DNA from 3 places in the Virgibacillus salinus genome. Region 2 is predicted to be linked to each of the others. Evidence: predicted binding sites of a transcription regulator. Region 2 holds the regulator's gene; each other region holds the start of a gene.
The links. The regulator LexA, encoded in region 2, represses DNA repair genes until DNA is damaged. The targets are predictions, from matches to a motif close to CGAACATATGTTCG.
Positions count from the first base shown of each region.

Region 1: the regulator LexA is predicted to act here: its motif matches at 7,701-7,714, upstream of uvrB (excinuclease ABC subunit UvrB).
Region 3: the regulator LexA is predicted to act here: its motif matches at 9,653-9,666, upstream of BLS02_RS08790 (DNA polymerase IV).

Region 1 covers NZ_FNKD01000001.1:1,221,279-1,232,596, forward strand. Annotated here, with positions in the region: gene BLS02_RS05720 (cupredoxin domain-containing protein) at 1-407, shown strand, start outside; gene BLS02_RS05725 (cbb3-type cytochrome c oxidase subunit I) at 431-1,903, shown strand; gene BLS02_RS05730 (hypothetical protein) at 1,926-2,483, shown strand; gene BLS02_RS05735 (multicopper oxidase domain-containing protein) at 3,044-4,063, shown strand; gene BLS02_RS05740 (YkoP family protein) at 4,193-4,735, shown strand; gene BLS02_RS05745 (metallophosphoesterase) at 4,737-5,573, opposite strand; gene BLS02_RS05750 (MGDG synthase family glycosyltransferase) at 5,665-6,777, shown strand; gene BLS02_RS05755 (FixH family protein) at 6,816-7,553, opposite strand; gene uvrB (excinuclease ABC subunit UvrB) at 7,784-9,766, shown strand; gene uvrA (excinuclease ABC subunit UvrA) at 9,774-11,318, shown strand, end outside.
Region 2 covers NZ_FNKD01000002.1:623,173-634,490, reverse strand. Annotated here, with positions in the region: gene BLS02_RS10060 (Dps family protein) at 1-112, shown strand, start outside; gene miaA (tRNA (adenosine(37)-N6)-dimethylallyltransferase MiaA) at 133-1,068, shown strand; gene hfq (RNA chaperone Hfq) at 1,109-1,333, shown strand; gene spoVK (stage V sporulation protein K) at 1,528-2,451, shown strand; gene hflX (GTPase HflX) at 2,544-3,776, shown strand; gene BLS02_RS10035 (methionine gamma-lyase family protein) at 3,787-5,040, shown strand; gene BLS02_RS10030 (MerR family transcriptional regulator) at 5,135-5,515, shown strand; gene glnA (type I glutamate--ammonia ligase) at 5,546-6,883, shown strand; gene lexA (transcriptional repressor LexA) at 7,197-7,820, opposite strand; gene BLS02_RS10015 (YneB family resolvase-like protein) at 8,108-8,767, shown strand; gene BLS02_RS10010 (DUF896 domain-containing protein) at 8,834-9,067, shown strand; gene tkt (transketolase) at 9,164-11,167, shown strand.
Region 3 covers NZ_FNKD01000002.1:394,187-405,504, reverse strand. Annotated here, with positions in the region: gene BLS02_RS08825 (SDR family NAD(P)-dependent oxidoreductase) at 1-741, opposite strand, end outside; gene BLS02_RS08820 (MBL fold metallo-hydrolase) at 731-1,693, opposite strand; gene BLS02_RS08815 (M20/M25/M40 family metallo-hydrolase) at 1,771-3,399, opposite strand; gene BLS02_RS08810 (glycerophosphodiester phosphodiesterase) at 3,475-4,215, shown strand; gene namA (NADPH dehydrogenase NamA) at 4,236-5,252, shown strand; gene rnz (ribonuclease Z) at 5,254-6,177, shown strand; gene BLS02_RS08795 (aldehyde dehydrogenase) at 6,192-7,562, shown strand; gene BLS02_RS08790 (DNA polymerase IV) at 8,388-9,635, opposite strand; gene BLS02_RS08785 (M20/M25/M40 family metallo-hydrolase) at 9,822-10,949, opposite strand; gene BLS02_RS08780 (acyl-CoA carboxylase subunit beta) at 10,972-11,318, opposite strand, start outside.

The sequences.
Region 1 (11,318 bases), on a different contig from region 2:
AGAAATGGTATAAGGCTCGTACATTTTATGGAATCACTTTAGTATCCTTAATGTTGATCATCACTATTTATACGTTAAGAGAACTACCTTATAATCAACCAGTTTATGGTGCTGGAAATGATCCAACAATAGTTGATGTAGAAGCACTTCAATTTGGCTGGAATATGAGTCAAACAGAATTCTCAGTAGGTGAACCTGTTGAATTTCACGTAACAAGTAAAGATGTTAATCACGGTTTTGGGATTTATGATGAAGAGATGAATATGATTGCTCAGACACAAGCTATGCCGGACTATACCAACAAAGTGTATATTACATTTGATGAACCCGGAACATATGAAATTCTTTGTCTGGAGTACTGTGGTACAGCCCATCATTTAATGAAAACAAAAATTGAAGTTAAGTAATAAAAAGGTGGAGGTGCAAAAAGATGGAAACAACAATGAAGTCTCGTAGTAATTTGGTTGTAAGTTATATAACTGTTGGTGGAATTGTAATTATAGTCATGATGATTTTTGGAATTTTAATGCTATTAGCTCAGGGTGGAGTATTGGATTTACCTGCTGCTTCATTTTATCAGTTTCTGACAATTCACGGGACTGGTATGGTTGGTGCTGCGGCATTAGCAACTGCTGGTGTTATGTGGTATTTTCTTAGCCATTATGTAGATCTATCAAAAAAGGTTATGTCAATTAACTTAGTACTGTTCCTTGTAGGAGTAGTTATGGTTATCATTGGAGTATTTTCATTTAAGTATGCTAGCTCATGGACATTTTTATACCCATTACCAGCGCTTTCTGCAAGTGCCTGGGGGACTGTCGGAGCATTGCTTTACTTGTTCGGTATGCTTATATTGGGAATTGGTTTCTTATTATTTTATTTGGATTCTGGTAGAGCTATTATAAAAAAACACGGAAGCCTAGCAAAAGGTTTGGGATGGGATGTTATCTCTGGTAAAAAGTCGGAGAAAGATGCTCCATCAGGTGCCGTTGTGGCAAGTACAATGGTAACAATCGTTAACATAACAGCTCTAACAGCAGGTGCAACCGTACTAATTATGAATATAATCAATGTGATTAATCCTGCGATTACATTTGATCCATTATTGGCGAAAAACCTGACATATGCATTCGGACATATTTTTGCTAACTCGATTATTTACATGGGTGTAATAGCGGTATATGAAATACTGCCACGATATACAAATCGTCCTTGGAAATCCAGTAAAGCATTTTTGATTGCATGGACAATGTCAACGGTATTCACGTTAATAATATATACACACCACTTGTTGATGGACTCGGTAATGCCTAATTGGATGTTAATTATGGGACAGATTCTATCGTACGCAAATGGACTGCCAGTACTTGTTGTCACAGCTTATGGTGCATTAATGATTGTCTACAAATCAGGTATTAAATGGGATATGGCATCTGGTTTGATTTACATGTCTATGTTTGGTTGGGTAGTCGGAGTTGTACCTGCAATCGTCGACGCTACAATTGTCGTTAACCATGTTATGCATAACACAAAATGGGTTCCGGGACATTTTCACATGTATATGGCACTCGGAGCATGTGCAATGATTTTTGGATTTATGTATTTTCTTGCAAAGGAAGATAGTAACATGAAGACATATATATTGGATAAAATTGCGTTTATTGCCTTTACCCTATCTATTGTTGGGTTAAGTGGATCTTTCCTTGTATCGGGGGCATTAAGCACTCCAAGAAGATGGGCAACGCACATTCCTGAATGGATGGCTCCTGCTGTATTTGGAGCAGTTGCGGGTGTGTTTGCTGTTCTATCTGTTACCGTATTTGTTATTCACTTTATTCGTTATATTAATAAGCGAAATAAAGTGAACGCAAAAGAAGATTTGAAAGATAAGAAATTGGCGTGACTTGTAGGAGGGGAATGATCTGATGTTACAGACAAAGTATGGGTTTCTATTGTTCGTATTATTAATCATTCCGCCTATACGAAATTTGATGGAATCGGTAATGGTAGTCCATATGCTTGTGCAAATTCCGTTATTGATTATATCTGGTTGGTTGATATACGGCTATTTTAAGTGCAAGTTTCCAGGCTTTTTTTCTAAGTGGAATAGTAATGGTGTTCCGGGAATTATATTGGTTGTATGTCTTATAACCTATTGGATGATCCCGCGTACATTGGACGAAGCACTGAATGTGTGGTATATTGAGCTATTCAAATTTGTCAGTTTACCATTTTTAGTTGGAATTCCGCTTCAGGATAGCTGGAAGAAACTTAATTCTCTTGGCAGAAGTTTTATTATTTTTAATTTTATCCCCATGTCTGGTTTAATGGCATGGCTATATATTGATGCTCCTGTACGCTTATGTAATAACTATTTGGAGGTCGAGCAAAAAGTGCTTGGGTGGGGATTTTTAATTATTACAGTGAGCATTGTTTTGTATATGCTTCAAAATGTGTTTACCGATCATTCGGAAGGCACATAACTAGGAAAATATCTTGGCAGGACTATCAATAATAGACCTGTCGGGATATTTTTTATTTAGGCTCTGTTCGTTGATTTTGTTGCTCTTTAAATTTGCGACGGTTATGAGAACGCGAAAGCTGTTTAAATCGAATGGAACGCGTCTTCATTAGGGTTATGAGAACGCAAAAGCTGTTTAAATAGAATAAAACGCGTCTTCATAGGACGAAAGGACCTGGTCGAGTATTTCTCTGTATTGTGTCGCAGTTAATACCTTTTCTGTCAGAAACAACAATTTTGTAGACAATAGCCTTTATATTTTTATACGCGTTTCCATCAATGCTCATTTACGCACAAATTAAGCTTGTAATAATTATTATTAATACTTTCATACAAAGGATTTACACTATATTTACTATTGACATATATTGTTCACAAATTCACAAGGATTAGTGATTTGAATCACATGTAGGATTTTAGGTCTATCGTAAACTTAAATTGTAAGGGAGAGATAGTCACAGAATGAAAAGTGAATAGTCACTCCATATACTAAAACAATAAAATTTAAGAGGGGTGTTTTGAATGTTTTTGAAAAAGTTTGGAGCAATTGTTATTGTACTGGTTTTATCCTTATTAATTACTGCATGTGGGTCAGATCTAGTGAAAAATGATGAATCAGATGTGGAACAACAAGAGGACATAACTGTTCAAGCTGCAGCTAAACAAAAGGCAAAAACACCAGAAATTGAAAACATCGGACCACATGAAGGTATTGACCAAGAACCAGTACCAATTAAAGTAGAGCGCGTTGGTGAACATGAAGTAAATATTGAAATGACGTCTCAGATTACCGATATTGAACTTGATAAAGGAAAAATGTATAAAGCTTGGACATTCAACGGAACTGTTCCTGGACCAGTAATTCGTGTTCAGGAAGGTGATAAACTTACATTCACACTCAAAAACATGGACCCTAAAGTAGATCATTCAGTTGATTTTCATTCTGTATATGCTGCTCCAAATAAAGACTTCACAGACGTAAAACCAGATGAATCAGGAACATTTACTTATGAAGTGGGCTCTCCTGGTGTTTACATGTACCATTGTGCAACAGAGCCCGTTTTACAGCATATCGCAAATGGAATGTACGGAACAATGATTGTAGAGCCTAAAGATGGTTATCCAACAGATAATGAAATTGATAAAGAAATTACAGTTGTTCAAAGTGAGTTTTATAAAGATGGTAACTACAGTGACATGTTAGATGGTGAGCCTGAATATGTATTATTTAACGGAAGTACGCAAGCCGTAAAAGGGGAAATGATTCAAGCAAAAGTTGGCGATAAAATACGTATCAATTTCCTTGATGCTGGGCCAAACGAAGTTTCTAGCTTCCATGTAATTGGTTCTCAGCTTGAAACGGTTTATATTGATGGCGACCCTAGAAATGTACTTAATGGCTTACAAACAGCAATGGTTCCGGTTTCTGGCTCTATGGTTGTTGAATTCACAGTTAAGGAAGCAGGTATTTATCCTTTCGTAACACACGCGTTTGATCATGTTACAAAAGGAGCACTAGGACAAATTGAAGTTACTGAATAATAGTTAACAAATATTGGTTATGCAAAGACTCCTACTCAGTTGAGTAGGAGCCTTCTTCATTGGATTAAAATTCCTTCTATAATATTGCTTTTATTTAAGCAAACTAGATAAAAAAGAAGGGGAAATAAGATGAAGAGCTATATATTGGGTGTATGGAATGCGATTGACCCTATTTATTATAATGTTTCAAGACTTCATTACGTACCTGATAACGATAAGCGCAATACCTTATTTCGAGTCAGACTTACGAGATACAAAGGGGCGACGGTTATACTTAAGGATGGAACAATTATTTATAAAAATGACCTGCTATTAAAGATACATTTGCATAATGTAAGGATGTTAAGCGATTTATTGCCAATCAGAAGTGATATAAAGCGAGCAGTTCTTTTTTACCACATGATTAAAGATACTTTGCCCATCCTTTCCCGATATGTTTTATCTCATGAAAAAAATAATGAGATAAAAGGAATAATAGGAATTACGACATTGTATCGAGGTGCAAATCGACTTGGCTTTGAAACAGTTCCTATAAGAAATCCTTATTATCGTCTGTATAAGAAGGTGACATTTCTTCCTATTAATCACATAGCAAATACATCATACCACGCATTACCTGCTTATTTATTTATGTCGAAAGAGACACTGCATGAAAAATATAATGTGAAATAAATTAACTAGCTTTTACTCCAACAGTTACATCATGAAATGTTATTTCGGGTCTGCTGCCAATACGGATATTGAGTCCTGTTTGACCAAGACCTTCACTTATATAAAATGGTGTGCTGTTATGCGAATGCAACCCTTTTATAACATTTTTACGCGCAAGTTTCCCCATTTTTGCAAGGTGATATGCCTTAGGGTAACAAATTTGTCCACCATGAAAATGCCCAGCCATTAAATAGTCAAACGCATATTCATGCATATCAAGTACAATAGTAGGATCGTGTGTTAGCACAATATTTTTGCCTTGCTCGATATGCTTATATGCAAGGGATAAGTTGCTTCGGTTTGTACTATAGTCATCAATCCCAATTATATTTATAGCTTCTCCGTTTACTGATATAGTTGAACTTTCATTCTGTAATACGTGAACATTATTATCCTCAAGCAATGTTTTGAGCTCATTCAAGTCGTCACCTTCTAGCACATAATCATGATTTCCAAATACCGCATAGGTGCCATGTGTGGGTTCAAGGCGATTCAACACTCTCAGATACGGAAGTAATTTCGGTATAGAACGCTTCCGGTCTAGGAAATCACCGGTTAATGCAATGAGATCAACAGATTCATTCTCTAGCTTACGTTCCAGTTGCATGGGGCTTAACGAGATGTTTTCGAGATGTAAGTCGGATAGATGAAGAATCGATAATGTCGAGTCATTGTTTATGCCTGATTCTGAAGCTACGTTAATTTTATTTATTTTAATATCTTGGGTGTTTTTATAGGCTTTAAAAAGCAGAAAGCAAATGAAAAATATAATAATAGTAGTAATGAATAGATATGTCATCGCGATTACTCCTTTCTCTCACGAATAAAAGTATATCATGCTGACAGTGACTCTATCATTGGTAATTGAAGCCAAATGGAGGCAATGAAAAATGGATCAGAAAAAAGCTTTATTTCTACCCTTTATGCAAATCCCTACAGGGCATCATCATGTGGCGGATGCATTAATAAATGAGATTAAAACGACTCATAAGGATATCGTATGTGATAAAGTAGATATTTTATCATATAGCTATGGAGGAGTGGAGAAAGTCGTTTCGTCTACATATTTAGCATGGATTAGAAAGTTTCCAGATGTATATGACTGGCTGTATAAACAAGCAGCGTATAAGAAAACATCACCACATAACCGTCAATATCTGTATGAAACAATGTTTACTTATTTTTTAAAACGACTAACCAATCAACAAAATCCTAGCGTTCTATTCTGTACACATGCACTTCCATCGAATATTGCCGCTGTCTTAAAAAAGAAGAATAAATTGCAATCTATTACGGTAAACGTGTACACGGATTTTTTTATAAACCGAATATGGGGAATAGATGGAATTGATTATCACATGGTTCCAACCGTTTCTGTAAAGGAATACTTGTTAGAAAAAGGTGTTGCAGAAAGACGGATTTTCATCACAGGAATTCCAATTCATCAGGTATTTCACTCGGGACAAGAACAACAATCGAAAGATGAAGGAATATCAGTATTAGTTACTGGTGGAAGTCTAGGGGTTGGTGCTATAAGGAAGTTGCTTAACTATTCCCATTCGGACAGGATTCATTACTATGTATTATGCGGAAAAAATGAAGTACTTTATGAACAATTATTACGGAAAGACAAACCAACCGTTACTCCGCTACCATATATAACAAGTAAAGAAGAAATGAATATATTATATAATAAAGTGGATGCGGTTTTAACAAAGCCTGGTGGGGTGACAGTCAGTGAATGCTTAATGAAGCGAAAGCCAATATTTGTTTATGACCCATTACCTGGACAGGAGAAAATCAACGTTAATCAGTTGATTCAAATAGGTGTGGTATCTACTGTTGATTTAGAAAATAATTTATTGGAACAGCAAATCCTTGATTTTTTTTGTGATGAAAGAAGAAAGTGTATTTACAGGCAGAAGGTTGATGCATATCATCGGAACTTAGACGAAAGACCACTGTCGCTGTTAATTGAGGAAATAATACAAAAAAAACATTAGCAATTTCAGCAAATGTTTTTTGGTCATAATTTTCTACTTTATTTCACATTTGCAGTGAACTCTTTATGGCCATGGATATCCTCTTTTTTAACATGAACATTAACATTATATGTCCCGCTGTTGTTAAAGGTTGCAGTAGATTGATACGTGCCAGAAGAAGTCTCGATCATATCGGTCCATTCATGGTTCTCTTTATTTTCTTGCCAGGTTTCCAACGTTACGGAAGCCTTTTCTAGTAATTCTTCTTCTTTTAGCACCTTGACTGTGAACTCAGCTTCCTCAGTCGCTTTAACTGTATCGGGCTGTTGTAAATCTATAGATAAGTGTGTATGGTTTATGTCGTCTTCTTTCTGATTTTTGCCTGTTGTGGTACTAGCTTTTGGATCGCCAATGGTTATTTCCTTTTTAGGCATCGTATGCATGGTACGGGCAGTAACGTGTGACTGAACATGATATAGACCATTTTCTTTAAATGATTTTTCTATAGTATATGTGCCGTCGTCAACATGTTTTGCCCTGATCATTTCGCTATCATCTTTGAATCCATCTTTCCATATTTCAAACTCCACTTCACTTGCATCCTCAACTGGTTCGCTGTCCTGTGTAACTGTTACAGAAAAGGTTATTTCCTGATCTTTATCACCTATTTCAGGAACTTCCAAATTAGCTTCAATCGCCTTAACAACATTATCAGTTGCCCCATTTTCAGTGTCTTCACTTTGACCACATGCTGCCAGAACTATTATGATGAATAATAATGTCATCATTTTTTTCATGTATAAAATCCTCTCTAGAGCTATGTTACTCCGATTATAAGACATTCAACTAAGCGAAACAATATATACGTGTGAAACCTTTGTGAATGATTTTCCATAAATTAAAACGGGTAAAATGTAGCAGTAGAGAGGGAGAAGCATAATAATCGAATATTTGTTCGCTTATATGTTAAAATTAGATAATAAATATGGTAAACTAGTAAGCAGAGTGATGAACGGAGGTTTGCTTTGTGGAAAATCAATTTGATCTTGTTGCACAATATGAACCAAGTGGCGATCAGCCACAAGCTATTAAAGAAATAGTAGAAAAAGTGAAATCTGGGCAGCGTCATCAGACGTTACTTGGAGCAACGGGTACCGGGAAAACGTTTACGGTATCAAATGTAGTTGAGGAAATTAACCGTCCAACGCTTGTAATTGCACATAACAAAACGTTGGCAGGTCAATTATATAGTGAATTCAAGGAATACTTTCCAAACAATGCAGTTGAATATTTTGTTAGCTATTATGATTATTATCAGCCAGAAGCATATGTACCATCAACTGATACTTTTATTGAAAAGGACGCAAGTATTAACGATGAAATCGATAAATTGCGCCACTCAGCAACATCGGCATTGTTTGAACGACGTGATGTTTTGATTGTTTCGAGTGTTTCCTGTATTTATGGCCTAGGTTCACCGGAAGATTATGAAAGTCAGGTTCTCTCATTAAGAATGGGCATGGAAAAAGACCGTGATCAACTGTTACGTGAATTGGTTGATATACAGTACGCGCGAAATGATATTAATTTCCAGCGCGGAACTTTCCGTGTTCGTGGTGATTCTGTTGAAGTAATCCCTGCTTCCAAAGAAGAACACTGTATTCGGATTGAATTTTTCGGCGATGAAATTGACCGAATCCGTGAAGTGGATGCTTTAACTGGTGAAATTGTAGGTGACCGTGAACATGTGGCGATTTTCCCGGCTTCCCACTTCGTCACACGTGAAGAGAAACTAAAAAAGGCAATTGTTAATATAGAAAAAGAACTAGAAGAACGCTTAAAGCAACTCCGCGCAGAAAATAGATTATTGGAAGCGCAACGATTGGAACAACGCACGAATTACGATGTGGAAATGATGCATGAAATGGGATTCTGCTCAGGGATTGAGAACTACTCACGGCATTTAACATTTCGTGAAGAAGGGGCAACACCCTACACATTACTTGATTTCTTCCCGGACGATTTTTTAGCTGTAGTTGATGAATCACATGCTACACTTCCTCAGGTCCGTGGAATGTACAAAGGGGACAGAGCTCGTAAACAGGTGTTAGTTGATCATGGTTTTCGCCTGCCGTCAGCGCTAGATAACCGTCCATTGATGTTTGATGAATTTGAGAAGGCGACAAATCAACTAATTTATGTTTCGGCAACGCCAGGGCCATATGAGATTGAGCATTCACCTGGGGTGACCGAGCAAATTATTCGTCCGACCGGTTTATTAGATCCAGAAATTGATGTGAGACCAATTGAGGGTCAAATTGATAACTTGATCGAGGAGATTAATAAGCGATCCGAGCGAAATGAACGTGTTCTGGTGACGACACTGACAAAAAAAATGTCAGAAGACTTAACGGACTACTTGAAGGAAATTGGAATTAAAGTCGCTTATTTGCACTCAGAAATAAAAACGCTAGAGCGGATTGAAGTTATTCGTGATTTACGTGTTGGTAAATTTGATGTTCTTGTAGGTATTAATTTATTACGTGAAGGCTTAGATATACCTGAGGTTTCATTGGTAACTATTCTGGATGCAGATAAAGAAGGATTTCTGCGTTCTGAACGATCACTTATCCAGACGATGGGTCGTGCAGCGAGGAATGAAAATGGTCAAGTTATTATGTATGCCGATCGTATAACAAATTCGATGCAGTTAGCCATTGATGAGACAAACCGACGTCGTGAAAAGCAAATAGCTTATAATGAAAAGTACAATATTAGGCCGACAACAATACGGAAAGATGTACGTGATGTTATCAAGGCAACTGTTGCATCTGAGGAAGAGGAAAGTTATTCAGAGAAAACGAAGAGTATTGCAAAATTATCTAAAACAGAGAAATCTAAAGTTATCGAAAATATGGATAAAGAAATGAAGGAAGCAGCAAAAGCACTTGATTTTGAGAAAGCTGCTGAATTACGTGATATAATACTTGAACTTAAAGCGGAAGGATGACCTGTTCATGCCAAGTAAATCGATAAAAGTGCAAGGTGCTCGTGCACATAATTTAAAAAATGTAGATATAACCATTCCTAAAAATAAACTTGTGGTCTTAACAGGTTTATCTGGTTCAGGTAAGTCATCGCTTGCCTTTGATACGATCTACGCAGAGGGACAACGACGTTATGTAGAATCACTCTCTGCATATGCACGCCAATTTTTAGGTCAGATGGATAAACCGGATGTGGATTCAATTGAGGGGTTATCACCAGCGATATCAATTGATCAGAAAACTACGAGCAAGAATCCCCGTTCAACAGTTGGTACCGTTACAGAAATATACGATTATTTACGATTACTTTATGCTCGTGTAGGACGGCCAACATGTCCAAAACATGGTATTGAAATTAACTCACAAACCGTTCAGCAAATGGTTGACCGACTTTTGGAATACCCGAATCGTACAAAAATGCAAATATTGGCCCCTGTTGTTTCCGGACGCAAGGGTGAGCATGTCAAGGTAATTGAAAAGCTGAAGCAAGAAGGATATGTTCGGATTCGCGTTGACAATGAAATGCGTGAAGTAACCGATGATATTCAACTGGAAAAAAATAAAAAACATTCAATTGAAGTGGTAATTGACCGAATCGTTGTAAAGGATGGTGTTACCGGAAGATTGAGTGATTCCATCGAAACAGCTCTTGGGTTAGGTGAAGGGAAAATTATTGTCGATGTCATTGGTGAAGAAGAATTGTTGTTCAATGAAAATCATGCATGTCCAATTTGTGGCTTTTCCATTGGTGAATTGGAACCTCGGCTATTTTCATTTAATAGTCCATTTGGAGCTTGCCCGACATGTGATGGATTAGGGACCAATTTGGAGGTTGACCTGGAACTAGTCATTCCGGACTGGGATAAGACATTAAACCAACATGCGATTGCAGCATGGGAACCTATTAGTTCCCGATACTACCCGCAATTACTGAAGAGTGTTTGCAATCATTATGGTATCGATATGGATACACCGGTTAAAAAAATTCCATCTAGTCAAATGGATAAAATACTTCACGGAAGCGGCAAAGAGAAAATCCATTTTTATTATGAAAATGACTTTGGAAATATACGTGATAATAATATCCTGTTTGAAGGTGTCTTGAAAAATATAGCACGCCGGTACCGGGAAACATCGTCTGATTTTATCCGTGAAACATTGGAAAAATATATGGCTCAAACAAACTGCCCAACATGTGATGGATATCGCTTAAAAGAGGGTGCCCTTGCCGTAATGGTTAATAACAGGCATATCAGCCAAGTGACCGACTACTCTATCATGGAAGCTAAGGACTTTTTCCAGAATCTTGACCTAACTGAGAAGGAAGAAAAAATTGCTCGCATGATATTGAAGGAAATAAGTGATCGATTGGACTTTTTGAATAATGTTGGCCTGGATTATCTAACGATGTCTCGTTCAGCCGGCTCATTGTCTGGAGGCGAGGCGCAGCGGATTCGACTAGCAACTCAAATCGGTTCTGCACTTACAGGTGTTCTTTATGTCCTGGATGAACCA
Region 2 (11,318 bases):
TCCTGAAGCTTCCGAACGCAAAGATGAGCCAACAGTTGATTTGCTTGTAACGTTACAAGGGAAATTAGAAAAACATATCTGGATGTTACATGCATATCTTGCGTATGAATAAAGATATATAGGGGAATGATGATGAAAAAACCAGTGATTGCGATTGTTGGACCAACTGCTGTTGGGAAAACAAGACTTAGTATAGAAGTTGCAGAATCGTTCAATGGAGAGATTATTAGCGGCGACTCTATGCAAGTATACCAAGGCTTGGATATCGGAACAGCAAAAATTAGCGAGGAAGAAAAACAAGGCATTCCTCATTATATGATTGATACTAAAAGTCCGAGCGATTCATTCTCTGTTGCTGATTATCAGGTACTTGTCCAACAATATATTAACGAAATTGCTTCACATCAAAAGTTGCCGATAATAGCTGGTGGAAGTGGACTGTACATTCAAGCGGCATTGTATAATTATAACTTTTCGGATCAAAAACGTAATGGTGCAGTCACTAGACGGCTTGAAGAAGAGCTTGACAACCTAGGAGTGTTGACTTTATATAATAGATTAAAAAAAATAGACCCTGATCAAGCTACAAAAATTCACCCAAACAATCATCGAAGAGTAATTCGTGCGTTGGAAATCTATCAAACAACCGGAATGACTATGTCAGAGTATCAGAAGGAACAAAAAAGGGATTCCCCATATAATCCCATTTTTATAGGTTTGGAGATGGACCGGAAGCTTTTATATGAACGAATTAATGCTCGAGTTGATAATATGCTTGAACAAGGCTTGTTAGATGAGGTTGAAATGCTTTATAAACAAGGCTTTGAAAATTGTCAATCTATGAGGGGGATTGGTTATAAAGAGTTTATTCCTTACTTTAAAGGGGAACAATCATTGATACAAGCTACGGAAACATTGAAGCGAAACTCAAGAAGGTTTGCTAAACGGCAATATACGTGGTTTAAAAATAAGCTGGATGTACAATGGTACACAATAACTCCAGAAACAATTGATGAAACATTTAGAAAAATTTTAGATGAATTAGCAGGAATGTTAAGAAGAATATAGAAGTAATTATATACAGATATAGAATAGAGGAGGATGTGCGATGGCGCAATCAGTAAACATTCAGGATCAATATTTAAATCAGCTTCGAAAGGACCATATTTCAACTACCGTTTTTTTGACAAATGGATTTCAATTAAGAGGGATATTAAAAGCCTTTGATAATTTCACTGTCTTGTTAGAAACAGACGGAAAACAACAATTAATTTTTAAACATGCTATTTCTACTTTTGCCCCAGTGAAAAATGTAGAACTTGAAAAAGAATAATAAATGTAACGGACGCTCTTAATTTAATGGGCGTCCGTTTTTAGGCAGGTAAGAAAGTATAAATCCTTTATTACTGCATAAATGCAACTAAGGCTTGGTGAATAGCCAAGTTTTCTAATATTGCTTTGGCATCTGGGCGTTTGTCACATCTTTTTTATATACCGCGTATACTAACGTGACTAAGGGGTGATGATGTGGAAACGCAAAAACTTCGAAATAAAAATGGGCAGATTAATATAGTTCTGCATGATAAAAATAATGTACCGTTTGAAAATACCGGCCGATTACCAAATGCAGAGAGTAGTCCATTTTCAAATATTGATTCAGAATTTTCATCATTCATAGGAATGGAGAAATTAAAGAAGACTATAAAAGAAATATACGCAACTATTGTAATAAATGATAAACGTAAAGAAATGGGCCTTACTTGTTCCAGGCAGGTGCTTCATATGCTTTTTAAAGGTAACCCTGGAACTGGTAAAACAACGGTAGCTAGGAAACTTGCTAAGATGTATTTTGAGATGGGCCTACTTTCAAAGGGGCATTTTATAGAGGCGGAACGGGCTGACCTGGTTGGTGAATATATTGGCCAAACTGCTCAGAAAACACGTGCGATTATTCAAAAGGCAATGGGTGGTATTTTATTCGTTGACGAAGCTTATTCCTTGGCACGTGGTGGTGAAAAGGACTTTGGTAAAGAAGCAATTGATACATTGGTAAAGCATATGGAGGATAATCATAATGACTTTGTATTAATTTTAGCAGGATATCCATATGAAATGGATCGTTTCCTGACACTTAATCCTGGTCTAAAGTCAAGATTTCCATTTATATTAGATTTCCAGGATTATGAGGTGAATCAGTTAACAAAAATTGCAAAGCAGATGGTTAATAATCGTGAATATGAACTTACAAATGAAGCTGAATGGAAACTGCGAACCCATTTATATAAGAAAAAGCAGGAAACCCATCGAAATTTCTCTAATGCCAGATATGTTCGTAATGTAATTGAACAATCAATTAGGCTACATGCTGTTCGTTTATTAAACAATGAAAATTTTACCGTAAATGATTTAATTCAGTTAACTGGTAGCGACCTTTCACTCGATGAAGAATGACATGCGAATTGTGATATAGAAGGTTCTTTGCTATGATAAAAACAAGAGAATGCTAAAAATTAACTGTCCGGATAGAGGAAGAGGTATTTATAATGTCAGAAAAAATATTAATAATTGCTGTTAAAATGCAGGAGCAAAATGATGATCATTTTGAATCTTCCTTGGAGGAACTAAGCTCGTTATGTAAAACTGCTGGTGGTAAAGTAGCGAAAGTAATGACGCAAAATCGTCAAAAGATTCACCCAGCATATTACATTGGTGAAGGTAAAATGGAAGAAATAAATGAAGCAGTTGATGAACTGGAAATTAATCTTGTCGTATCGAATGATGAGTTATCTGCTGGGCAATTGCGTAACTTAAGTGATCGATTTGGTGTAAGGGTGATTGATCGCAGTCAGCTGATACTGGATATATTTGCCCAGCGTGCCCATACAAAGGAAGGTAAGTTGCAAGTTGAACTAGCACAGCTGGAGTATATGCTGCCAAGATTGCATGGCCAAGGGGAAGCAATGTCTCGTTTGGGTGCGGGTATTGGGACACGTGGACCAGGTGAAACTAAATTAGAAACAGACCAGCGCCATATCAGACGACGTATTTTCGATATCAAGAGACGGTTGAAATTAGTTGTGCAGCAACGTGAACAATACCGTAAACGCAGAAAAACAAATGATGCATTTCAAATTGCCATAGTTGGTTATACCAACGCTGGAAAATCGACATTATTTAACCGGTTAACAAAAAGTAGCTCACATGAAGAGAATCAGTTATTTGCCACACTCGACCCATTGACAAGAAGAATTCAGTTACCATCAGGTTTTCAAACACTTGTAACAGATACTGTTGGTTTTATCCAGGATCTGCCAACATCATTGGTAGCTTCTTTTAAATCAACTTTAGAAGAAGTAACAGAAGCAGATTTTATTTTACATGTAGTAGATGCTGCGAACCCAGACCTTGACCAGCATCAGCGCACGGTAAGCAATTTACTACGTGATTTAAATGCACATACTATACCGATGCTTACTGTTTATAATAAATACGATAAAATTGATACTGACTTTATTGCAATGAATCACCCAAACATCCTTGTTAGTGCGTTTGATCAAGAAGATATTCAAAAGCTTCAAATAAAAATAGAAGAAATACTAAAAGATGAGTGGGATTGGTATAAACTTGATTTAACACCCGACCAGGGAAAGATGCTGAATCGGTTGGAACACGAGACAATAATAAGTGACCGTTTCTATGAAGAAGAGCAGAATGAGTATGTAGTAGAAGGATACATGCGACAAGAACACCCATTAAAAAGTTTGTTAAAGGAGTAATAATGCACTAATGGCCAAAGAATTGATGAAACAAGCAGAAGCGGATTGCACTACACAACATAGAAATGTCGCAACTATAGTAGAGACCAATCAAAAACGGGTACTTGATTCTTTTCAAGAGAACCGTGTTAGTGATAGTCATTTTAACCCAACTACTGGATACGGGTATGATGATTTAGGGAGGGAAACATTAGAAGCGGTGTATGCGGATGTGTTTGGTGGAGAAGATGCACTTGTCAGACCTCAAATTGTTTCGGGTACCCATGCCATATCCACGACATTATTTGGTTTATTGAGACCTGATGAAGAACTATTATATATAACAGGTAAGCCATATGACACGTTAGAATCAGTAATTGGAGTTCATGAATCTAATACAGGATCATTAGCTGATTTTAACATCAGATACAGTGAATTAGACTTATTGGAAGATGGTAAGGTTAATTATAATGGAATTAAACAGAAGATTTCCCATCAAACAAAAGTAATTGGTATACAACGTTCAAAAGGATATGATGACAGACCGTCATTCACAATTGATGAAATAGAAGAAATGGTAACTTTTATAAAGGATATAAATAAAGACTTAATTGTGTTTGTAGATAATTGTTATGGGGAATTTGTTGAAGAAAAAGAACCATTACATATAGGTGCAGATATTATTGCTGGTTCGCTAATTAAAAACCCGGGAGGTGGAATAGTACGAGCTGGAGGATACATAGCTGGAAAGAAAGATCTAGTACTTCAGTGTGCTCACCGTTTAACTGCCCCAGGTCTTGGAAAGGAAACTGGGGCAACACTTAATATGCTGCAGGAAATGTTTCAAGGATTATTCATGGCACCTCACATTGTTGGAGAAGCTTTGAAAGGTGCAATTCTAACTGCAAGATTTATAGAGTTAGTCGGTTTTAAGACAAGCCCTCATTACAAAGCTGATCGAACAGACTTAATACAATCTGTTACATTCGGAAATCAGGAAAATATGATAGCCTTTTGCCAGGCAATTCAACACAGTTCACCGATCAATTCATTTGTTACACCACATCCAAGTGAAATGCCTGGGTATAAGGATAAAGTGATTATGGCTGCAGGTACATTTGTGCAGGGAGCAAGCCTGGAATTGACAGCAGACGGGCCGTTAAGATCCCCATATACAGCATTTGTTCAGGGCGGCTTAACATATTCACATGTAAAATTAGCCTTAGTAGCTGCGGTTGAAAATTTAGTGGATAAAGGTTTTATATCTATTCAACAGGAAATATAGAAAGGATGCCATGTGTTAGGTAACTTAACATAAATTTGACAATAAACATTACATATGCTATTGTTATTTTAGATGAATAAAAGGAGGTATTATAATGGACGATCAAGATAGACGTTCAATGCCTTTATTTTCAATAAGCATTGTTAAAAAATTAACTGAATTGACTGCAAGACAAATTCGATATTATGAAGAACATAATTTAATTCACCCAGAAAGATCAACAGGTAACCAACGTTTATTTTCTTTTAACGATGTTGACCGTTTATTAGAAATAAAAAATCTGATGGACAGAGGAATTAATTTAGCTGGTATTAAGCACATCATCACAGAAGAAAATACACAGAAAAAAGAAAAAGCTAATCCTCAAATATCAGATCGTCAGTTACGTACAATGCTGAAGAATGAGTTAATTGATGCAGGGAGAATGGGAAAATCGAGCATGCGCCAAGGAGAGCTTTCTCGATTTTTTCACTAAATAAATAAAAATTTTCTAGGAGGCAGTTAGATGAGCTCAGATTTTACAAAAGAACAAATTATGAAGAAAATAGAAGAGGAAAATGTCCGGTTCGTCCGCTTGCAATTTACAGACATGCTTGGAACAATCAAAAATGTTGAGATTCCACTTAGCCAGTTGGATAAAGCTTTAGATAATAAAATGATGTTTGATGGTTCTTCTATTGAAGGATTTGTTCGTATTGAAGAATCAGATATGTACTTGTACCCTGATTTAGATACATTTGTGGTATTTCCATGGACTTCTGATAAAGGTAAGGTAGCTCGTTTTATTTGCGACATTTATAATCCAGATGGAACACCTTTTGAAGGGTGCCCAAGGTATAACCTAAAACGAAACCTTAAAAAAATGGAAGAATTAGGCTTTGATGCATTTAATATTGGAACAGAGCCAGAGTTCTTTTTATTCAAGCTTGATGAAAAAGGTGACCCATCAATGGAGTTGAATGACCGTGGTGGTTATTTCGATTTGGCACCAACGGATCTTGGTGAGAATTGCCGCAGAGATATAGTTCTTGAATTGGAAGAAATGGGATTTGAAATCGAGGCATCTCATCATGAAGTTGCACCTGGACAACATGAAATTGATTTTAAATATTCTGATGCTGTTAAGCATTGTGATGATATTCAAACATTTAAACTTGCAGTTAAAACAATTGCAAGGAAACATAATCTGCACGCAACATTTATGCCTAAACCATTGTTTGGAGTAAATGGTTCTGGTATGCATGTTAATATGTCATTATTTAAAGATGGCGAAAATAGCTTCTTTGATACAAAAGGAGATATGCAGCTTAGTGATGTCGCTTATCAATTTACAGCCGGTGTCATTAAACATGCAACAAACTTTACAGCAGTTACAAATCCAACAGTTAATTCATTTAAGAGACTTGTACCGGGATATGAAGCTCCTTGTTACGTCGCGTGGTCTGGGACAAATCGAAGCCCGCTTATTCGAATTCCGTATTCAAGAGGTTTGAGTACAAGAATTGAAGTTAGAAGTGTTGATCCTGCAGCTAATCCATATATGGCCATGGCCGTATTACTTGCTTCTGGATTGGAAGGAGTTAGTAAGAAATTAACACCACCTACTTCTGTAGACCGTAATATTTATATGATGGATAAAGAAGAAAGAGAGAAAAATGGTATAAAAGATTTGCCAGCAACACTTATGGATGCGTTACAAGAACTTCAAAAAGACAAAGTTGTTACAGATGCATTAGGCGAACACTTATACGAACACTTTATTGAAGCGAAAGAAATTGAATGGGATATGTTCCGTACGACTGTACACCCTTGGGAAAGAGAACAATATCTATCAACATATTAAAGAAAAAAAGGCTTTCGTCATTTTATTGACGGAAGCCTTTTTATTTGTTAAGCGTACTATAGAATTTAAGTGCTGTGGGATAACTGAACTTCAGAATCAGCCACGTCCAGCTCCGACGTACAGGACGTACTAGTGCCGGTGACGCCACAGGACGTGGCGTTTTCACCGGCCAGCGCCTAGCGCCTAGTGAACTTCCCTCCCCGTGTCTACTACGATAAGTCAACATCGAATCGCTTACGCTCTTCGTGTATCCTTTATCTCACACGGGTCAGTCCAGTCCATACGGAGCTAAACAGGCGCTTGCGCCTTTGTTCTATTGAATATTACGGTATAAGCCGATTACCTTACCTAGTATTGTTACATTTTGATAGATGAGAGGATCCATTGTGGCATTTTCTGGCTGCAAGCGAATTTGATTTTTTTCTTTAAAGAATCTCTTTACAGTTGCCTCGTCTTCATCAGTCATTGCAACAACAATTTCTCCGTTTTGCGCAGTATTTTGCTGTTTCACAATAACCATATCCCCGTCTAAAATACCAGCTTCTATCATACTTTCACCGTCGATGATGAGAACGAATAAGTTATCATCAGGTCCGGCGCTGGAACTAGGTAATGGAACGAATTCTTCGATGTTTTCTACCGCAGTAATTGGTATCCCAGCAGTAACTTTACCAATAACTGGTGCATATCTTGCTTCTTCCCTAGGAATATGACTTTCTTCAGATAGGTCTAAAACCTCTATAGCTCTTGGTTTAGTAGGGTCTCTTCTAATGAAGCCTTTACTTTCAAGCCTCGCCAAATGCCCATGCACAGTTGAACTTGAAGCAAGTCCGACTGCTTCTGCAATCTCTCTAACCGATGGTGGATAACCTTTGCCATCTACCTCTTCTTTAATATACTCAAGTATTGTTTCCTGTCTTTTAGAAAGTTTATTCATCTATCAAACACCTCACGCATAGGATTTATTAATGATAGTTTACCACCTATTTTTGGAAAAAGCAAACATTCGTTCGAGAAAACTATTGACAAGACCATATGTTCGTATATAATGGTTAATAGAGGTTAATACGAACAAAGGTTCTTATATTGAAAAAGAAAGGACTGATTAATATGTTTGGAAAAGTAACAAAGACAGATGTATTTTATTTAGTTGCTTTTACTTTGGCATTAGGTTTCTTATATTTCTCCATGATAACAAGTGCATAGCGTAAGGAGCGAAAACTTTTGAAAGCAATAATATATTGTCGTGTAAGTACAGACAAAAAAGTACAAGAGACATCATTAAAGAGACAGAAAGAGGAATTAATGGCCCTTGCAAACAATCATATGCTTACCGTTGTGGATTGTATTGAAGAAAAAGAGAGCGGGTATGAGATAAATAGAGATGGTATTTTTCGAATGCTTGAATTTTTTTCTGAAAAGAAGGCAGAATGTTTGTTAATACAGGATGAAACAAGGTTAGGGCGGGGGAATACTAAAATAGCCTTGTTTCATCAGTTACAGAAATTAGATATTTCCATATATACAGGAATGCAAGGCGGAGAGATTGAGTTGTCTGAGTCAGATTCAATGGTCCTGCAAATAGTTGGTATTGTAGAAGAATATCAACGTAAAATCCATAATACAAAAATTAAACGGGGGATGAGAAAGGCAATAAATGAAGGATTTGATCCAAGTGAAAACTTATCAAACCGACACCATGCACCTGGTAGAGAACGAAAAGTATTTCCAATAGAAGAAGTTGTGCGGATGAGGCAAAATAACTTAACATTTGAGGAAATTACAACTACATTAAATGGATTAGGTCACCCGGTTTCCAAAGCAACTGTTCACCGGAGGTATCAGGAGTTTGAAAAACTTGAATCTAATACCCATGTAAAGTAATATTAAAAGGCAGGGACATTAAAAATTGTTCTTGTCTTTTTAAGTGTTTTCTAGGAGGTTTTAAAGATTATATCAAAAGAAAAGTTAGAACGTATAAATGAACTTGCAAAGAAATCAAAAGAAGAAGAGTTAACAGAACAAGAAAAAGCAGAGCAAAAAGAGCTTAGACAGGAATATTTAAAAAATGTACGAAAATCATTTAAAAATCAGTTTAAATCAATGACTGTAATGGATAAGGAAGGAAATGATGTTACCCCTGATAAAGTACGTGATTTGCAGGATAGAAACAAAAAACATTAAGAATAAACAATTTTAATTTATTACTTGTTACAGGATATGTTTCATTATAGAATAAAAAGGGATGTTAACAACTTTTAAGTGGAAAGGGGAATTTTTTTGTCACAAGATATCGAACAATTATCTATTAATACGATACGTACATTGGCAATTGATGCAATAGAAAATGCTAACTCTGGTCATCCAGGCCTACCGATGGGGGCCGCTCCAATGGCTTATACCTTATGGACTGATTTTATGAAACAAAACCCGAGTAACTCAAAGTGGTTTAATCGTGATCGTTTTGTGTTGTCTGCTGGACACGGTTCCATGCTATTATATGGGTTGCTACATTTATCAGGATATGATGTAACTATTGATGATCTAAAGTCTTTTCGTCAATGGAATTCAAGAACACCAGGACATCCAGAAGTCCATCATACAGATGGAGTAGAAGCAACAACTGGTCCATTAGGACAAGGTCTTGGAATGTCAGTTGGAATGGCAATTGCTGAAGCACATCTTGCAGCAAAATATAACCAGGATGAGTTATCAATAATTGATCATAATACGTATGCTCTTGTTAGTGATGGCGATTTAATGGAAGGCATTTCGCACGAAGCAGCTTCCCTAGCTGGTCATTTAGGACTTGGAAAGTTGATTGCATTATACGATTCAAATGATATCTCTCTAGATGGTGATTTGAATAGAGCATTTTCAGATAATACAGAAGACCGCTTCAAGGCTTACGGGTGGCAAGTTATACATGTAGAGGATGGTAACGATTTAACAGCTATACGAAATGCAATTAATGAAGCAAAACAGAATACTGAACAGCCAACGTTAATTGAGATAAAAACTGTTATAGGTTACGGTTCACCAAATAAATCTGCTTCTGCAGCATCCCATGGTGCACCACTTGGTGAAGATGAAGTGAAACTAACAAAAGAGTATTATAAATGGTCACATGATGATTTCCAAGTTCCAGATGAAGTCTATGCAGACTTTAAAGAGAAGATTGGAAAAGATGGTGCTGATGCAGAGGATAAATGGAATAAGCTTTTTGACACATATAAAGAAAAGTATCCAGAGCTTGCAACTGAGTTAGAATTGGCAATAAATGATGAGTTACCTCAAGATTGGGATAAACATCTCCCTAGTTATGAGGCAGGGAAAGATTCAAGTGCAACTCGTGCTTCCTCCGGTGAAGTACTGAATGCAGTTGCAGATGCAGTTCCCTATTTCTTTGGAGGAAGTGCTGATTTAGCAGGTTCTAACAAGACTACAATTAAAGATGAAAATGATTTCTCCCGTAAAAACTATGCTGGGAAAAATGTGTGGTTTGGTGTACGTGAATTTGCCATGGCAGCTGCGGTAAATGGTATAGCATTACATGGTGGGCTGAAAGCTTATGTTGGGACATTCTTTGTATTTAGTGACTACATGCGTCCGGCAATTCGTCTTTCATCAATAATGAATGTACCTGTAACATATGTATTTACGCATGATTCAATTGCGGTTGGAGAAGATGGTCCAACCCATGAACCAATTGAACAGTTATCATCATTAAGAGCAATGCCAGGACTATCACTAATTCGTCCAGCTGATGGCAACGAGGTTCAAGCTGCTTGGCGCTTATCACTAGAGTCGAAAAACAAACCGACTGCACTTGTACTGACAAGACAAGGATTACCTACATTAGAAGGCACAAAAGAACATGCCTATGAAGGTGTAAAAAAGGGTGCATACGTAATAAGCAAAACAGAAAAACAAACACCTGATGCTTTATTATTAGCAACAGGATCTGAAGTGCAGCTGGCTATTAAAGCTAAAGATGCCCTTAAAGAAAAAGGTATTGATGTCAATGTTGTAAGTATGCCATCATGGGACCGTTTTAACGCACAAAGTGAAGCTTATAAGAATGATGTGCTTCCGCCTAATGTTAAAAAACGGTTAGCAATTGAAATGGCGTCACCATTTGGCTGGGAAAGATATGTTGGTGACCAAGGCTCAGTTTTAGGAATTGAAGGATTTGGTGCATCTGCAAAAGGCGATAAAGTTATTGAAGAATATGGTTTTACTGTTGAAAACGTTGTTGACCATGTTGAATCACTATTAAAATAAGTTTTGATATATTTAGGATGGCCCTTACTGGTAGGGTCATCTTAATTTAACAGTTAAGAAGGTATAAATAAATTCTTACTGCATAAGTGCAACTAAGGCAATTCGCCTAAGGTTTGGCGAATGACAAGTTTTCTAATTGTATAGGAAGTTA
Region 3 (11,318 bases), 230 kb from region 2:
CTGATAAAATTTACTTCCCATCTCCATCCACCAGGGTAGATTTATTTCCCGTTTTTTCGTAAATAGATGCTTCACAATATTGTCGGCAACCTTATCCGGGTCAAGCATATAACGTTCAACACTCTTTTGGTAGTTCCCGCTTGGGTCTGCTGTTGTGAAGAAATTCGTTCGAACAGGCCCAAGATTAACTGCAGTAACATGGATATTTTTACTAGAGATTTCCAGACGAAGCGCATTAGTAAACCCAAGTACCGCATGTTTGGTTGATGCATATATAGAAGATTTTGGCGTAGCAATCTTTCCAGCCTGTGACGCTATATTTACAAAATGCCCTTCCTGATTCTGTGAAAAGTGTGGCAAAAGAAGCTTGGTTCCACGCATTAACGCAAACACATTCAATTGAAACATGCGCTCCACATCCAACCACTGTATATCCCTGACATAGTCAAAGACACCTGCTCCAGCGTTATTAATTAATCCATGAATTTGCGTGTGTTCTGATAAAACCTGTCTGATTACTTTTTCCAGTTCATCTGCATTGAGCAAATCTACTTGGTAAACATAACTGGATATATCAAAAGTCTGGTTAATCAGCTTTTGCTGATTTTGCAACTTCTCAATCGAGCGAGCAAGCATGATGGGTGTGCCACCATGCTTAGCAATATGCCAGCACATTCGTTCTCCGATGCCACTTGATGCACCTGTAACTATAATTTTTTTATTTGTAACTTTATTCTGCATAATAGTAATAGACACCATCTTTTAACATTTTTCCAACAACGCCTTGGTCTTCCAAATAATCTAGCTGTCCAATCGTTTCTGAGATTGTCAAATCCAATTGTTTTTCATATTGTTTTGGAAAAATCTGCTTGCAAAGTTCAAATGGCGTTTGCGTCTTTTCTACTAAAAGCTTATAGACATTATTTGCACGTTTCTCCTGTTTTTCCATTTGAACAGGTAATAACGCATCAATATCCGAAAAAACATCTCCATGTCCAGGGAATACCGTTTTAATCCCCAGTGACAGACATTTATTTAGGTTTGTTCGATACTGAAGCATTGGCCGAGGTCGATCTTGCGTAACCTGTTGTGGTGGTTCAAGAAGCGGATTTGGGGTAATATGATGTAAAAGATGATCACCGCCAATAAACGCTCCATCGCTGTCCCTAAAAAATGATAAATGACTTTGGGCATGGCCCTTTGTTTCAATGACCTGCCAATCCTCATGACCAGGTAAAATATCTCCTTCGTCAATTACCTTGGTTACTTGTCCCTGGCCAGCATAGTTCAACGGTGCACGTAACTTATTTAAAACAGCACTATATTTCGATGGTACTCCACATTTGTTAAAAAAGTCCTTGAAAAATTCTTCATAATATGAAAAGAAAGCTTCATCCCTTGTTAACCACGGATTTACATTTTTATGTGCTACAATATTTTCAGCCCGGGGAAATTGTTCAATTAATCCAATATGATCCGGATGATGATGTGTTAGAATAATTTGTTCGATATCTCCAGGAGCATATCCCAGCTCTTTTAACTGCATTTTTAATGCATCCCAGGCTTCTTTTGTTTTAACACCTGCATCAACAAGCGAAAGGGTCTCCCCTTTTAGAAGGTATACATGAGTGTCACCTACTGCAAAAGGTGTCGGTATTGTTAATTGACTGATTGTTTTATCTAATACTTTCATAAATTAAAATCCTCCAAAATGAATGACCATTCAGTTATTATCCTATTGTATCCTTTTTAGAGGATAAAGTCACACTATTAATTCCTGTTTTTTTCAAATAAGTGATGAATCGCCTCTGTTAAAATGGACGGCAAGTACTCAAAGCTATAAGTTAATTCCAATCGTTCCGTCCACTGATGGGGATCTTTTCCTAAAGGACCAATATTCAATATAGGCATCGTAAGTTGCTCCATAATATCCTCCGGGAAAACAAACCCATTATTTTGCAGTGGCATATTGGTCGTTAATTGATTCAGTTTACTTCTGGATGAAACAGGACCAAGATAACTTAAATCTGAAAGTCCAGTAAAAAACTCCGATACAGTTAAATCCATGTGATAATTTTTATTCGTATATTCTTTTACGTGATTCATCACATCTTTTATATAAGGATCATTATAAGAAGAAACTGCTGGATAGAACGGCGGACTGTAAAATAATATAATCATGGGTGCTAAGTCCTTGCACATTGCAGCCAATTCCTGTACCAAAAGCGTGGAGAAGTCACGATCACCTTTATCCCTCTGGCTTACAAGTAAATTTTGAATTCTAATTATTTCTTCCTCACCATAGCGTTTTAGTGCCTCCGCATACAAATCTTCATACATCATCACATTCACATTCCATGCTGGCATTGAAAAGTCATCGGCAATACTGGCAAATTTATTTGCTTTATGATGAACATAATCTTCAATTTCACGTGCAGCTGTTTGTGCACCAGTTAGTAGTTTTTCATTTAATTCCTTAAACGTTTGTTTCAAATACAATACGTTATACATAGAGATTGCGGCATGAGGTGTCTGCACAGAATAATTTTCCTTTAGGTCACGTTGCATTAAGCTTACAGGCGGTGGTGTGACCTCATCTTCTATTTTTTCAATAAAAGATTCATTTAATTCGAGCTGCTGCGAGAGGAAACTTGTCATTAAATTTGGATTCAGACCTGCAAATGGTTCACCAACGTGGGATTCTTTTCCATAACAGTAAAACCCGGGCAAAACCTTTCCAATCGAACCAGTATAGACATAATATGCAGGGTCCCCTGGATATTTACTAAACATGGGTTCTCCATTCAGGCAAGCATTGTATGTTAGATTTTCTTCTTCTTTTAATTGGTTTAAAACTGGCAAAGCGGTTAACATTCCTTGTGAATTCACCTCTTCATCAGGAACACTCAACAATAATATATTGCCATCAAACTCACCATCTATTGCCTTTTCAAGCATGGAGAAATGCAAAGAGAGTCCAGCTTTCATATCCATCGAGCCGCGTCCAAATAGCCATTCTCCAGATGAGAAATCGTTTTGCACTGCTTCAGGCAAATCCTCTTTTAGATGCTTTATTTCTCTCGTCAGTTCCCTGGGGTGAAATGCAAGGTTTTGTAATGAACCGTAATCCTCAACACCAACAACATCAAAATGGCTTAACAGTATCACTGTTTCAGATGAATTATTACCTTTTACCAATGCAGTTAAAAGTCGCCTTCCATCATCCAATGGATGTAATTTTAAATGATTAGGGTTATCTTGAAAATACTGCTTTTCCGCTAATAAGTGCTGTAAATATTCTACAATAGCAATTTCAGCATTACTTCCTGTAACACTTTGATGGTTGACAAGTGAACATACCAAATCAGTTAATTGTTCTTTGGTCTGCCAGTTCTTCATAGAATTCCTCCTCAAATAAATAAATTGACTTATCCCAAAAAATAAAACAAAATTTAACAAGAGGTGAAACAATTGATGACTAAAATTATAGCACATCGAGGTGCCAGTACCTTAGCACCTGAAAATACAATGGCTGCCTTCAATCTAGCATATGAACAAGGTGCAGAAGGAATCGAAACAGATGTACACCTGACAAAAGATAATGTTCCAGTATTGATCCATGATGAACATGTAAAAAGAACAACCAATAGTACTGGATACATAAAAGATTATACTTTTAAACAATTAAAACAGCTTGATGCGGGCTCTTGGTTCTCTTTAAAATTCGCTGGATCTGCAATAATTTCATTGGAAGAATTTCTAGGTTGGATTCAAAATAAGCCGTTATGTTTAAATATTGAGTTAAAAAATAATAAAATAGATTATAAGAATCTTGAGAATATCGTTTATGAAATGGTATCACACTATCAATTATTAAATCATACTACATTGTCAACTTTTAATCCAACCAGCATAGAACGGCTGAAACGCTTTAATGGTAACATTGGTGTAGCTCTGTTAACATCAAAGCGAAGAAAAAATCTGGTATCATATACGAAAGATTTAGGTGCAAATGCAATACACATAAAATACCGGTTACTAAATCAGCTATTTATTGATAAATGTCATCAGGAACAAATGGCTGTTCGAGTATATACGATTAATAAACCAGCACACATGTCACGCAGCTTCCAATTGGGCTGTGATGGTATTTTTACAGATGTTCCGCACAAAGCGCTACAGTATCGAGAACTATTTAAATACAAACCAACGTAATATAATAGGAGGAAATTATAATGACCAAACTATTTACACCAATTGACTTTAAAGGAATTTCGCTAAAAAATCGTATTACCATGTCTTCCATGTGTATGTATTCGTGCATGGAGCAAGACGGAAAGATAACTCCATTCCATGAAACACATTATATATCACGTGCTGTCGGCCAGGTTGGTTTAATTATGACGGAAGCGGCAGCTGTTCAACCAGAGGGTCGCATTTCACATGAAGACTTAGGTATCTGGCATGATGACCATATTGATGGATTAAAGAGGTTAAATGAGCAAATTCATAGCTATGGATCAGCTATTGGTGTTCAGCTAGCACATGCCGGAAGGAAAGCAAGACTTGATTCAGCAATATATGCTCCTTCTGCACTAGCATTTAATGAATCATCCAAAACACCAACTGAAATGACCATTGAAGACATAAAAGAGACAATTGAAGCTTTTAAAAGTGGAGCAAAACGAGCGAAGGAAGCAAATTTTGACATCATAGAAATTCACGCGGCACACGGATATTTAATTAATCAATTCCTTTCTCCATTAACAAACAAGCGTGAGGATGAATATGGTGGTGGTCCAGAGAATCGTTATCGCTTCTTATCTCAAATTATTGATAGTATCAAATCCATTTGGAACGGACCTTTATTTGTTCGGATATCTACTGATGAATATAACGAACAAGGAAACACACTGGAAAACATTCTGTACTACTCAAAACAAATGAAACAACAAGGCATAGATTTAATTGATTGCAGTTCCGGCGGAGTAGTTCAAGCCTCTATTTCACCTTATCCAGGTTATCAGATCAAGCGGTGTGAGACCATTAAACAAGAAACATCTGTAGCTACAGGGGCAGTCGGACTAATTACAAGTGGCATTCAAGCTGAAGAAATAGTGCAGAACGATCGTGCAGATCTTGTATTTGTAGCCCGAGCTTTATTACGAAATCCATATTGGGCAAAGACAGCTGCTGATGAAATCGGTCACTCACTAGAACCAATAAAACAATACGAACGAGGCTGGAACTAACATGGAGATAATATTTCTTGGTACAGGTTCAGGTGTTCCGTCAAAAGACCGAAACGTATCTTCAATGGCATTAACCTTATTACAAGAGCAAAATAGCATATGGCTGTTTGATTGCGGAGAGTCGACACAGCACCAAATACTCCGAACGTCGATTAAACCGCGCAAAATTAATAAAATTTTCATCACACATATGCACGGAGACCACATTTATGGTCTTCCAGGTCTGTTAAGCAGCAGATCCTTTCAGGGTGGAGACGGACTACTGACTATATATGGACCTCATGGAATTAAAGAATATGTGGAAACATGTCTTAGAGTGAGCGGGACACATTTAACCTACCCACTTTCCATTGTAGAAATAACAGAAGGTGTAGTCTTTGAAAATGAACAAGTAATTGTCTCCTCAAAAGAGCTGGATCATGGAGTAACAAGTTATGGTTTTCGCATTGAAGAAAAGGATAAACCCGGAGAACTGTTGGTGGAAAAGTTAAAAGATTTAGGAATTGATCCAGGTCCTGTTTATCAGCAGATAAAAGAAAATGATATAGTTAAAACAAAAGGAGGACAGATTATTCATCGCCCTAAGTTTCTTGGTCCCGACAAAAAAGGACGTATTATAACAGTTCTTGGCGATACGCGGACAACACCTCAATTTAAAACATTTGCAGAAAATTCGGATGTACTTGTACATGAGGCAACATTCGATGAATCGAAAGCAGATTTAGCACAGCAATACTTTCATACTACAACTAAACAAGCTGCCTCCCTTGCAAAAGAAGCCCATGTTAAACAGCTTGTATTAACTCATATATCCTCACGCTATCAAAAAGAGGATTATGATAAACTTGCAGAACAGGCGCAAGAGATTTTTCCGAACACAGAACTTGCTTATGACTTTTATAAGGTCACGGTAAATTCTAGATAAAAGGAGTGCTTTACATGGAAAATATTAAAAAACTAGTGGACAACCAACAGGATTTTTTTCAAAGTGGAGAATCGTTGGACTATTCTTTCCGTAAAAATCAGTTAAAAGCTTTAAAGCGTATGCTAAAAAATAATGAACAAAAAATTTATCAGGCATTGAAGGATGACCTGAATAAATCCGAACATGAGACTTTAACAACCGAACTTGGTTTTCTCTACGCGGAAATTGATTTCGCAGTTAAGAATCTTAAAGACTGGATGGAACCGGAAAAAGCTGATGCGCCAATTACCCACAAAGGAACGAATAATTATATTTACAAGGAACCTTATGGAGTAACACTGGTTATCGCACCATGGAATTATCCACTGCAGTTAGCAATTGGTCCAGCCATAGGTGCGATTGCAGCTGGGAATACTGTTGTGTTAAAACCGTCCGAGTTTACACAATCAACATCTTCATTGCTTGCAGAAATGATCGGTGATACCTTTGATCATTCATTTTTCACAGTAGTTGAAGGTGCAAAAGAAGCCAGTCAGCAGTTATTGGAACAACACTTTGATTACATCTTTTTCACTGGCAGTTCAGCAGTTGGTAAAATTGTTATGCAGCAAGCGAGTAAACATCTAACACCAGTAACATTGGAATTGGGTGGGAAAAGTCCAGCTATAATTGATAAAGACGTAAATATTGATCTTGCCGCAAAACGGATTGTGTGGGGAAAATTCACAAATGCAGGTCAAACCTGTGTTGCACCAGATTATCTGTATGTTCATGAAAAGGTAAAACCAAAACTGTTAAAAGCGATGAAAAAGCATATCAAAGCACTTTACAGTAAGAACCCCCTTCTAAATGATGATTATACTCGAATTGTTCACAAGCAACATTTTAATAGATTGCAAGCATTCCTATCTGATGGTGAAATCGTGTATGGTGGTAGTGTAGATGAAGAGAAGCTATCCATTGAGCCAACTATATTAGACAATATCACCTGGGATCATTCGATTATGCAGGAAGAAATATTTGGTCCGCTTTTACCGATGCTAACATTTACCGAACTTGATGATGTCATTTCAAAACTAAAACATATGGATAAACCGCTAGCACTCTATTATTTTGGAGAAAAAGAAAAATCTCAACAAAGCATACTAAAAAATGTATCCTTTGGCGGCGGATGTATTAACGATACACTTTATCATCTCGCTAATCCACACCTTCCATTTGGTGGTGTTGGGAATAGTGGAATAGGAGTTTATCATGGTAAGTACGGCTTTAACACATTTTCACATAATAAGAGTGTGCTAAAGCAAACAACCATGTTTGATCTTCCGTTACGCTATCCAGGAAGTAAAATTGCTCATTCGCTAGTGAAAAAAATTATGAAATAAAAGAATAAGCGTGTGGCTTCATGAAAAGGAAGACCGGTCTATTATTTGGACCCTCTTCCTATCATACATTTAAATTAATAATTGCACCGTTGTAATAATGGGTTCACTTGTGAGATGCAAAACAATAAATCTCAAGTTAAGTCTCACCTATAATCATATAATTTTCCCTGTTAAATTAAAGCAATTGATAGGTGTTTAAGTGTATTTATTCACTAGACAGGCTAGCGCACTGATTTGGCGGATTCTCATTCCGTTATTTCCTTAAAAACGTCTATTTTGATCGTGTTATGTAATCCTTATTCCGCTATTTACCCTTTTCAGCCAAATTTTTCATTGTAATTGGGTAAATAACGGAACCAGGAACCGATTCAATCTTCTAAGACGGCTTTTTCAACCCATTTAGCGGAACCACGATCCACTTCACTGGTTTGGTTTATGTGATTCACATTCCGCTGAATTCACACCATAAATCACATTAAAATCACGTACACTACAATAAATAGTTCTATCCGCTTGCGCATCATTCGGAAATTGTACATAGATATGCCCCTCCATTATACCCATAATACCAATCTAATATTTTGTCATCATAATAATGGTTATTATAGTAACTAAATACAAAAAAATATAATAATCCTGAAAATAAATATGACTTCTAGAAGGAAGGAAAACCAAAAATGGAAGATTCCTGTCAGGAATGTTCCATTCTTGGTTTGAAACGTATATTTTATATATATTTCAGATTTATCATTAACTTCCAAATCGGAATTTCAAACGTAGTTCACCTTGTTAACTTGATTTCAAGTCCACATAGAAAACATGATTTTATCGCTTGTAGTCATCCAAAAAGTCTTTTTGAAAGCTTGTCCGGGGTTGTTCACCCTTATCTTCATTCTGCAACTGCTTAAAAGGATTCTTCCCATACTTTTGAGATAGCTCATCAATAACAGCATATAATTTTTCCTTCCCTGCTTCTTCTTCATACGTAAATAAATCAAGCTGTTTGGCGATATTTTGCTTTTCATCAACGTCCTGAACCGTAATGCCAAGCAAGCGAATAGGGTCCAAATTCCAGTGCTTTTGAAATAATTCGTTGGCAATGTGAAGTATATCTTCCTTTTTGTCAATATAACCCTGCAATTTTTTACTTCTAGTGATTGTTTTATGATCATAATAGCGAATCATAATCTGAACACTGCGACCAGCAGCTTGTTTGCGTTTCATTCGCCGTTCGACATTATCCGTCAGTTGGTGCATGAGGTTACGTATTTCAGCTTCATTCGTAGTGTCTTCCGGTAGGGTTTGTGAACTGCCTATGCTTTTAAATTCATGGATTGCCTCTGGATCAACAGGACGAGTATCAATACCGTTCGCTCTATTTTTTAATCGTTCTCCGTTTATCCCCAGCACACGTTTCAGTTGATAAACATCCCCTTTTGCCAGATCACCAATTGTTTTGACATCAATTGCGCGTAATTTTTCAGCGGTTTTTTCACCAACACCATACATTTCTTCAATTGGAAGTGGCCAAAGTTTATGGGATAGATCCCGTTTCCGCAGAATTGTAATTCCTAATGGCTTTTTCATATCGGATGCCATCTTTGCTAAAAATTTATTTGGTGCAATTCCAATACTGCATGGAAGATCTAACTCATGATGAATTTTTTTCTGCAAGTTTTGAGCAATCTCAATAGGAGTTCCGTGATGTTCACTCTCGGTTATATCCATATAACCTTCATCAATCGAAACAGGCTGCACAAACGGTGTTATTTCTGCAAGCATTTTAAACATTTCCTTTGATGCCGTACGGTAACGTTCAAAATTCGGACGTAAAACGATTAATTCCGGACACAGCTTTTTAGCCTGCCATAACTGCATTGTTGTCTTTACACCTTTGGCTCTGGCCTCATAGCTGCTTGTCACAATTATCCCCTTACGTTGTTCAGGATTCCCGGCAATTGCTACAGGCTTACCTTTTAGTTTTGGGTTATAGGCCATTTCAACTGAAGCATAAAATGAGTTCATATCTAAATGAAAAATAACGCGGCCTTTTTTTGGATACCATTGTGACATACATATTACATCCTTTTAGAACTGTTGTTTGCACCAATATTATATCATACTATTAGAAAACTTGGCTTATCGCCAAGCCCTAATATAGATAAGCCTTAGTTGCACTTATGCAGTAAGAAAGGATTTATACTTTCTTAACTGCCAAAAAAGACCCCTTTTGTTAAAAGAGGTCTTCATCATAATTACTTACTTGTTTGAAACTTCCTGTACGATTGCAGTGACTAGTTCTGTAATTTTGACTAATTCATCTACAGGGATACGTTCATTGGTTGTATGAATCTCTTCATAACCAACTGCCAGATTCACAGTAGGAATTCCAAGTCCAGCAATTATATTTGCATCACTTCCGCCACCGCTTTTCTTTAGGCTGCTGTCACGACCGATTGTTTTTGCTGCATTTCTGGCAACTTCCACAACTTTATCTCCTGCTTCATGCTTAAAACCAGGATACATAATTTTCACTTTGACATCAGCACTTCCACCGTATTCTTTAGCTGTACTCTCAAATGCATCTTTCATTTTCGCAACCTGTTCTTCCATTCTAGCAGGAATCAGTGATCTTGCTTCAGCTAGGATTTCTACATGATCACAAACAATATTCGTTTGCTTACCACCTTCAAAGCGTCCAATATTCGCAGTTGTATCATCGTCAATCCGGCCAAGAGGCATTTTGGAAATAGCTTTAGCTGCAAGCGTAATCGCAGAAACACCCTTTTCGGGGGCAACTCCAGCGTGTGCAGTTTTGCCTTTCATTACAGTAAATAATTTAGCTTGGGTTGGTGCTGCGACAATAATATCACCTACAGTTCCATTGCTGTCTATTGCATAACCATACTTTGCATTTAGAAGTGATCCATCTAAAGCTTTAGCACCGACAAGACCTGATTCCTCGCCTACTGTTATGACAAACTGAACATCACCGTGTTTGATATTATTTTCTTTTAGTATCCGGATGGTTTCCAGGATTGCGGCTAAACCGGCTTTATCGTCAGCACCCAAAATGGTTGAACCATCAGATCTAATATAACCATCTTCAATTGATGGCTTAATTCCAGTACCAGGGACCACAGTGTCCATGTGAGAAGTGAAGTAAATTGGGTCTACACCTTCTTTATTTCCTTTCAGCGTACAAACCAAGTTACCTGCCCCATGACCAGTTTCATTTTTACTATCGTCTTCTACTACATCTAAACCTAAATCAGTAAACATTTTTGTTAGTACTTCAGCAATTTTCGTTTCATGTTTCGTTTCGGAATCAATTTGAACGAGTTCCAGAAATTGATTGATCACTCTGTCTTTATTGATGGATGTCATAAATCGTTCCTCCTAATCTTTATTACAGCGGGATATTACCATGCTTTTTCTTTGGGCGTTCTTCCTGTTTGTTATAAAGCATCTCTAATGCTTGAATTAATTTAACTCTAGTTTCTCTTGGGTCAATTACATCGTCAATCATACCAAGTCCCGCAGCAACATAAGGATTAGCAAATTTTTCACGGTATGTATGAATTTTTTCCTGGCGAGTTTGTTCTGGATTCTCACTATCGGCTATTTCCTTTGCAAATATAATATTGGCAGCACCTTCTGGCCCCATAACTGCTATTTCAGCATTTGGCCATGCATAAACCAAATCTGCTCCAATCGATTTACTGTTCAACGCTACATAAGCGCCACCAAAGGCTT